Regions from separate parts of the Thalassolituus sp. UBA2009 genome, predicted to be linked through region 3. Evidence: predicted binding sites of a transcription regulator. Region 3 holds the regulator's gene; each other region holds the start of a gene.
The links. Region 3 encodes FNR, which switches genes on or off when oxygen is low (the NO sensors DNR and NnrR bind a similar motif). Its sites were predicted from a motif close to TTGATNTANATCAA; they were not measured.
Positions count from the first base shown of each region.

Region 1 (2,268 bases), on a different contig from region 3:
GCCCAGGCCGGCATGGCGGTCTGCTGCTGTTGCTGAATGCGCTGTAAAAACTGGTCAATGGTGTCCTGCACCTGAGCGGGCGGGTCGCTGCGTTTGACCTGACGGAATTCCTGTTCGGCGGCGTCGTAGTTGCCCAGGTAGTAGTAAGCACGCGCTAACTCCAGACGATAGCGGGCAACGCCGGGGTAGTTGCTGCTCAGGCGTTCGAAACTGAAGACCGCTTCGTTGAAATAGCCAAGCTGGGCGGCGCTGAAGGCGTAGTAGAAATCAAAGGATGGGTCGCCCTCATACAGGCTGAGCAGCGGCAGAGCCAGCTGATAGGCGCTCTGGTAATCATGACGCTGAACCAGCTGCGACAGTTGCTGATTGGCCGCGGCCAGTGTCGGCGCTGTTGTTTTGCTGTTAGCGGTGCTGATTGCCGGAGAGGTCGCTGGCGCCGTTTGCTCTGCGGCCTGCAGGACAGGCGCTGCAAGCAATGATCCGCACAGCAGCAGTGAGGCAGCGTGTGTTATTGGTCCTTTCACCTTGTCGAGTCCTTTATGGTCGCCAGTGTGTCTAGTGTGCACTGCCTGACGCTAAATACCAATAAGTGGAGGCTGTCTGCTGCGACAAAGGGAACAGGGCCGGCAGGGATGAAAGCCGGGCCTCTTGTTGATGTTCTTCTTATTTAAATAGCAAGGTTCGCACCATTAGTCATGATAACTATGTGGTTATTTGATGTGCATCAAGCTCTGTATCAACCTCATCTCGGGGCGATTTTTTCGTTGATATACATCAATTCCGCCTCTCAGACCCTTGCTAAAGTGAACTCATCGCAAACGCAATGACGTTGTCATCAACGCCCCGAATGGCACGGCTTAACTGAGAGGTGAGCACTATGTTTATGGATGAAGTTGTATTTTCCGGCCTGATTATTGTTGCCCTGACCTGCGCCTTTTTTGGCGGTGTTTACTGGGCTGTGAAGAAAGACATCGAAAAACACGGCACTGGCGAATAAGCCGGGCCTGCACGCTTTAGTTTTACTGTTTCTGCGCTGAGTACCTTGCCTCTGGGCCTGATGTTTATCGTCATGGCCCCTTTTTTTTATGTGCGCCTGATCAGTTCAGCTGATGCGCGGCCAGCAACAGTGGCTGGCGGATATTCAGCTGATCCAGACGGTCCAGCACCGCCTGCAGATCGTCTCCTTCCGGCACCGGCCCGATGCGTACCTTATGCAAACCGGCACCACCATCCTGAGTACTGATACTGACCGGCCAGGTCATGGGCGCCAGTGAGCGCTGCAGACTGGCCTGCAGACGCTGAGCGGCGGCGGCATCTGACAGTGCGCTGACCTGCACCCAGCGTACGCTGTGGGCGTGTGGAGGAGTGACGACTTCCACATCGACCTGAGCGGTACCCATTTTATTGATACCAAGACGAACGGCCGCCGCGTAGGAAAGGTCGATGATGCGGCCTTCGTGAAACGGACCGCGGTCATTTACCCGCACAATAATGGATTTGCCGTTATCCACCCGGGTAACACGCACATAGCTGGGTAATGGCAGAGTCTTGTGCGCGGCGGTGAATTGGTAAACATCATAAATTTCACCGTTGGATGTACGGTGACCGTGAAATTTCATGCCATACCAGGAGGCAATGCCGCGTTCTTTGTAGTTGTTGGCACTGTCCATCACCCGGTATTCCTTGCCGAAAACTTTATAGCTGCGTGGGTTACCCATGCTGCTGCGCGGTTCGGCTTTGGGTTCCGGCTCTTTCAGGTTATGGATGTCGGCAACGGTTGCCGGGGTGAAATCGTTGGCGTGCTGATAACGCGAGGTGGTACAGCCTGCCAGCACCAGAGTCAGTGCCAGCAGAAAAGAAAGCGCTCTCAACGCAGGGCCTCACTCAGCTGATACACCGCCATGGCGTACAGACGGCTGTGGTTGTAGCGGGTGATAACGTAGAAGTTATGTTCGCCGAGCCAGAATTCGGCGCCGACTTTACCCTGGAGGCGGATAAGATTGGCGGAACGGTCATCCGCGATCTTGATCGTTGGTTCAACGCCCAGTGCCTTTAATTCAGCAGCCGTCCATTTCGGCTTAAGGCTGTCGTTGATGATGTCTTCGTACTTTTTACCGCTGACGCGCACACGCTGAGTGACGGCTTCACCGCTGCGCCAGCCGTGGCGTTTGAAATAGTTGGCAACACTGAAAATAGCGTCGGCCGGGTTGCCCCACAGATCGCGTTTGCCATCTTTATCGGCATCCACGGCGTAATGCAGGAAACTGG
Region 1 covers NZ_DDCJ01000058.1:143,108-145,375, forward strand. Annotated here, with positions in the region: gene B3P58_RS06725 (tetratricopeptide repeat protein) at 1-524, opposite strand, end outside; gene ccoM (cytochrome c oxidase subunit CcoM) at 878-997, shown strand; gene B3P58_RS06735 (septal ring lytic transglycosylase RlpA family protein) at 1,098-1,871, opposite strand; gene mltB (lytic murein transglycosylase B) at 1,868-2,268, opposite strand, start outside.
Region 1: ccoM (cytochrome c oxidase subunit CcoM) is a predicted target of FNR. The motif match lies at 765-778, and genes of this name have one in related genera.

Region 2 (2,268 bases), on a different contig from region 3:
ACCGTACTGGGAAATATCCGCACCCAGGATTTACGCGCACAGGAACTATTGATAGAAAGCCTCGGCGATCTTGATCATAAAATTCCGGAAGAGGCACAAAACGCCCTGATTAAATTAGGCAGAGGTGTGCAGGAAAAGATGATGTCGATGATTTCCACCTACGAACCTCTGGTGCAGCGCCGCATGGTTGAGACCTTAGGAAAAATGCAGCCGGATACAGACATTGTGAATTTTCTTAAACGCATTCCTCAGAACGATCAATATATGCGCTTTGCCGTTGAAGATGCACTGCGCGACCAGCAGCGGGCGCTTTAAAAAACATAAGGCACAGCCTTTGGGCTGTGCCTTAGCTTGTATGCCCACTACCATGTACAAATATTTCAGCGACGCTCCATACTCAGAGATTCATCAACTCTTCATATTGATGAGTAATGGCATCCATTTTCCACAAAATGGATTCTGTCGTTACAGCGATAACCGTCGGCACATAACGGCCTTCCTTATTTAAGGCAAAACCGGTCTGGGAAAAAGTCCATTGCGAATCAACCCTGGCCAACGCCTGACGAATCTGTTCGGTACTCTCAGGGCTACCCTGCAATTGCGTCATGGCCAATGAAAATTGCTGCACAGCCTGCTCAAATTCGGCCTTTAACCCCTCATCCTGAACATTCCAATAAAGAGCAAAATAAGCTTTGGCAATTTTCTGCGATAGCATCCGTTGTCGTCCGGCAATATTAATCAGCAGAGCTTCGGGCCTGTTGGTGGCTTGAGTAATGGCCTGACTGATGGCATGAGTAGTTTGCTCACATAAAGCCAGCAAGCGATTATTATCCTGCAACAAGGTTTTTGCCTGATCTTTTTGTGGTGTGGACAGCAGCATCTGGCGCTGCTGTTGCCACAAAGATTCGATCTGGCGTAACGATTTTTGCAAATCAGAATCTGCAGCATAATCAAGCAGCTGCTGCAAGTGTTGTTCAAATTCCGCAACACTTTCATCCAATTGCTGATGGGCCTTATCGGGGCGAATAGCAGCGCCAACCGCCAGATAATTTTTCATAACCCGCTGCGACAAATAACGCAGACTACCGGCATAATTAACGGCTTCCGCATCATTTAACCTCTCAGCAGCCTGACTTACCCCAACGCCTGGCAACAGCAACAAAAGAACCAGCAAGAACCGACGCATACATTAGCCATCCATATAAAAAGATTACTCATGTTAAATACGTCGTAAGGTCAAACCCTGACTTACAGCAAGACCGAACCTTTGCCATACGGGCCATTAATGAGTATGGAGTACTCCGGCCGGAGTACCCCTATAAGGAATGTTGCTTCAGAGATGGATGTTGTCGGCAGGAATATGCACATTACCTTCCATAATTATCCGCGCACTGCGGCTCATTACAGCTTTGGTCGCCGTCCATTCGCCATCAACCAACGCCGCCGCTGCACCCACGCGTAATGTACCGGACGGATGACCAAAGGTTACGGAGTCACGTTCGGTACCGCCGGCCGCCAGATTCACCAGCGTACCAGGTACCGCCGCCGCCGTTGCGATGGCCACCGACGCCGTACCCATCATCGCATGGTGTAATTTCCCCATGGATAACGCACGTACGCAGACATCGATATCGGCTGCAGAAATCTGTTTGCCACTGGATGCTTCGTAATCCGTTGCAGGTGCCACGAAAGCAATTTTCGGCGTGTGTTGGCGCGCAACCGCTTCGGAAATGTCGGCAATTAAACCCATTTTTACCGCGCCGTAAGCACGCATGGTTTCAAATTTCGCCAGCGCTTCGGCATCGGAATTAATGTCTTTCTGCAGCTCGGTGCCTTTGTAACCAATATCCGCCGCATTGACAAAAATGGTCGGAATACCGGAATTAATCATGGTGGCTTTGAACGTACCAATGCCCGGAACTTCGAGATCATCGACTACGTTACCGGTCGGGAACATAGAACCTTCGCCATCCGCCGGGTCCATAAATTCAATCACCACTTCCGCTGCCGGAAAGGTTACGCCGTCGAGCTCAAAATCGCCGGTTTCCTGCACCTCACCATCGGTGATCGGTACATGGGCGATAATGGTTTTCTGAATATTTTTTTGCCAGATACGCACAGTACAAATGCCGTTGTGCGGAATACGATCGGCCGCGACCAGACCTTTGGCAATGGCAAATGCCCCAACGGCAGCGGTTAAATTACCGCAGTTACCTGACCAGTCCACAAAAGGCTTATTAATCGACACCTGGCCGAATAAATAATCCA
Region 2 covers NZ_DDCJ01000035.1:13,429-15,696, forward strand. Annotated here, with positions in the region: gene B3P58_RS03930 (hypothetical protein) at 1-315, shown strand, start outside; gene B3P58_RS03935 (type IV pili methyl-accepting chemotaxis transducer N-terminal domain-containing protein) at 398-1,186, opposite strand; gene prpF (2-methylaconitate cis-trans isomerase PrpF) at 1,334-2,268, opposite strand, start outside.
Region 2: B3P58_RS03935 (type IV pili methyl-accepting chemotaxis transducer N-terminal domain-containing protein) is a predicted target of FNR. The motif match lies at 1,244-1,257, and genes of this name have one in related genera.

Region 3 (2,268 bases):
GATGGGGCTCTATATTGCCCGCTGGTCACTGATGCTGACCCGTATTGAGCAACTGGGCCAGGGAATCTGGAAATACCTGCAGCCTCTGACCCGCCGTTTTATGCAATCTCCGCGTGCGATAGATCGTCTGTGGCTGGGCATGCTCTGGGGCTGGTTGCCCTGCGGCCTGATTTACAGCACGCTGAGCTGGGTTGCCGCAAATGGCCAGCCTTTGCTGGGAGCCGCCGCGATGTTCGCCTTTGGTCTGGGTACCCTGCCAGCCCTGTTTGCCAGCACACTGGCGGCCAATGTACTGACGCCGTTTCTGAGCAACAACCGCGTGCGTCAGGTTGCCGGGGGATTACTGATCGGATTTGGTTTGTGGACGGCAGCATCGGTCTGGTTACTTTCTTGACAGATCGCGCGCTAATGCCGAACATAGCCGCAACTGCTGCACTTGTTACTTACTCCGACACCGGGGTTTCACTCAGGAATCAGTCATGAAAACGACACATGTTGCGCCTGCTCCACTGCGGGGCACTCAACCACACTGCCAGACCTGCTCACTGAATGCGTTGTGTCTGCCATTGTCCCTGAACGATTCCGATATGGAGCGCCTCGACGATATCATCCGCCGTGGCCGTCCGATCCAGAAAGGTCAGCTGCTGTTCCAGCAGGGCGAAGCGTTTCAATCCGTATTTGCCGTACGCACCGGTGCCCTGAAAACCTACACTCTGGCGAGTAACGGCGAAGAACAGATTACCGGTTTTCATCTGGCCTCTGAGCTGGTTGGTCTGGCCGGTTATGATAACGGCAACTATCCGTTAACCGCTAAAGCGCTGGAAACCACCACCGTCTGTGAAATTCCGCTGCAGCAACTCGACAGTCTGGCCGATGACCTGCCGGATCTGCGTAAGCAGCTGATGCGTACCATGGGCACCGAAATCCGTCATGATCAGAACATGATGCTGCTGCTCAGCAAGAAAAACGCCGAAGAACGCGTGGCCTCTTTCCTGATTGATATTTCCCAGCGTTATTCCCGTCGTGGTTTCTCGGCCAGTCATTTCCGCCTGCCGATGTCGCGGGTGGATATCAGTAACTATCTGGGCCTCGCGGTAGAAACCATCAGCCGCGTGTTTACCCGCTTCCAGAAAAACGGTCTGATCGAGACCCAGGGGAAAGAAGTGATTCTGCAGGACCCCGATATGCTGTATGAACTGGCCGGTCTGAATACTGAAAAAGAGTGTGCCGCTCACCCGCAAGAGTAAGCCGCTCACCCGTAAGCAAAAAAACCGGCCAGAGGCCGGTTTTTTTATGCCTGCCCTCTTATGCCTGTTTTCTGCTTATGAACACTCATGCAACGCCCTCTGGTACGGGAAATGCTTTTACCAGAATAAAGGCTGAACAGACGTTATTTTTCTGGCGCCGGTATCCAGGCTATCTATTGGCAATTGGTATAAAACCGCAGCAGATAAAATAATCTGATCTAAGATTGCAGAAACAGCGTCATTCAGCCGATATGACGTATAAGGAGGTGATCATGGGCATCTGCGCAAATGAACTGACCCGCTGGGTAATCCAGCCAACCCTGCAACGCATCGGGGTTAGTAACCCGATGGCCAGCACCCTGCTGCTGGCAACTGCGGCTCAGGAATCGGCTCTTGGATCGCACCTCAAAGCCGCCGGTCAACGGGCTCTCGGCATTTACCGCATTCACAGCCTGACCCACCGCCATGTATGGGACGCTTATCTGGCGCAACAGCCGGAACTGGCCAGCACCGTGCGCGGCCTTGCCAGCCAGCATGATTTTCTCAGTCACCCTCATGCCGAGCTGACCACCAACCTGTCTTATGCCACCGCCATTGCCTGGTTTATCTATGCCCGCAATGATGATTTTGTTCTGCCCGCCGATGCAACCGCAGAACAGCTCGCACGTCTGTGGAAGCGTTTTTACCATCCCCGCAGCGGCGTCAGTATTGAAGAGTTCTGCGCCAGCCTCGGTGCGGCCACTGCCCTGCTCGACCGTGCCGCCTGAGCAGGCGTACTTCCTCTCAAACGCTCTGAGCGACGTTCCTTTTTAACTGCCTGACCTGCGCAGGCGGTTCCTTCACCCGATGCATTCTGTTATAAAGCGGGCGCAATTATTCAGGGTGTTTTTATGATCGAATCCGCTGCCGAGCGCAAAGAGCAACTCGAGTTCAACAAACTGCAGAAACGCCTGCGCCGCAATGTCGGCAAGGCCATCGAAGACTACCGCATGATCGAAGACGGCGATAAGGTCATGGTTTG
Region 3 covers NZ_DDCJ01000141.1:34,906-37,173, reverse strand. Annotated here, with positions in the region: gene B3P58_RS16910 (sulfite exporter TauE/SafE family protein) at 1-394, shown strand, start outside; gene fnr (fumarate/nitrate reduction transcriptional regulator Fnr) at 480-1,247, shown strand; gene B3P58_RS16900 (hypothetical protein) at 1,520-2,014, shown strand; gene ttcA (tRNA 2-thiocytidine(32) synthetase TtcA) at 2,138-2,268, shown strand, end outside.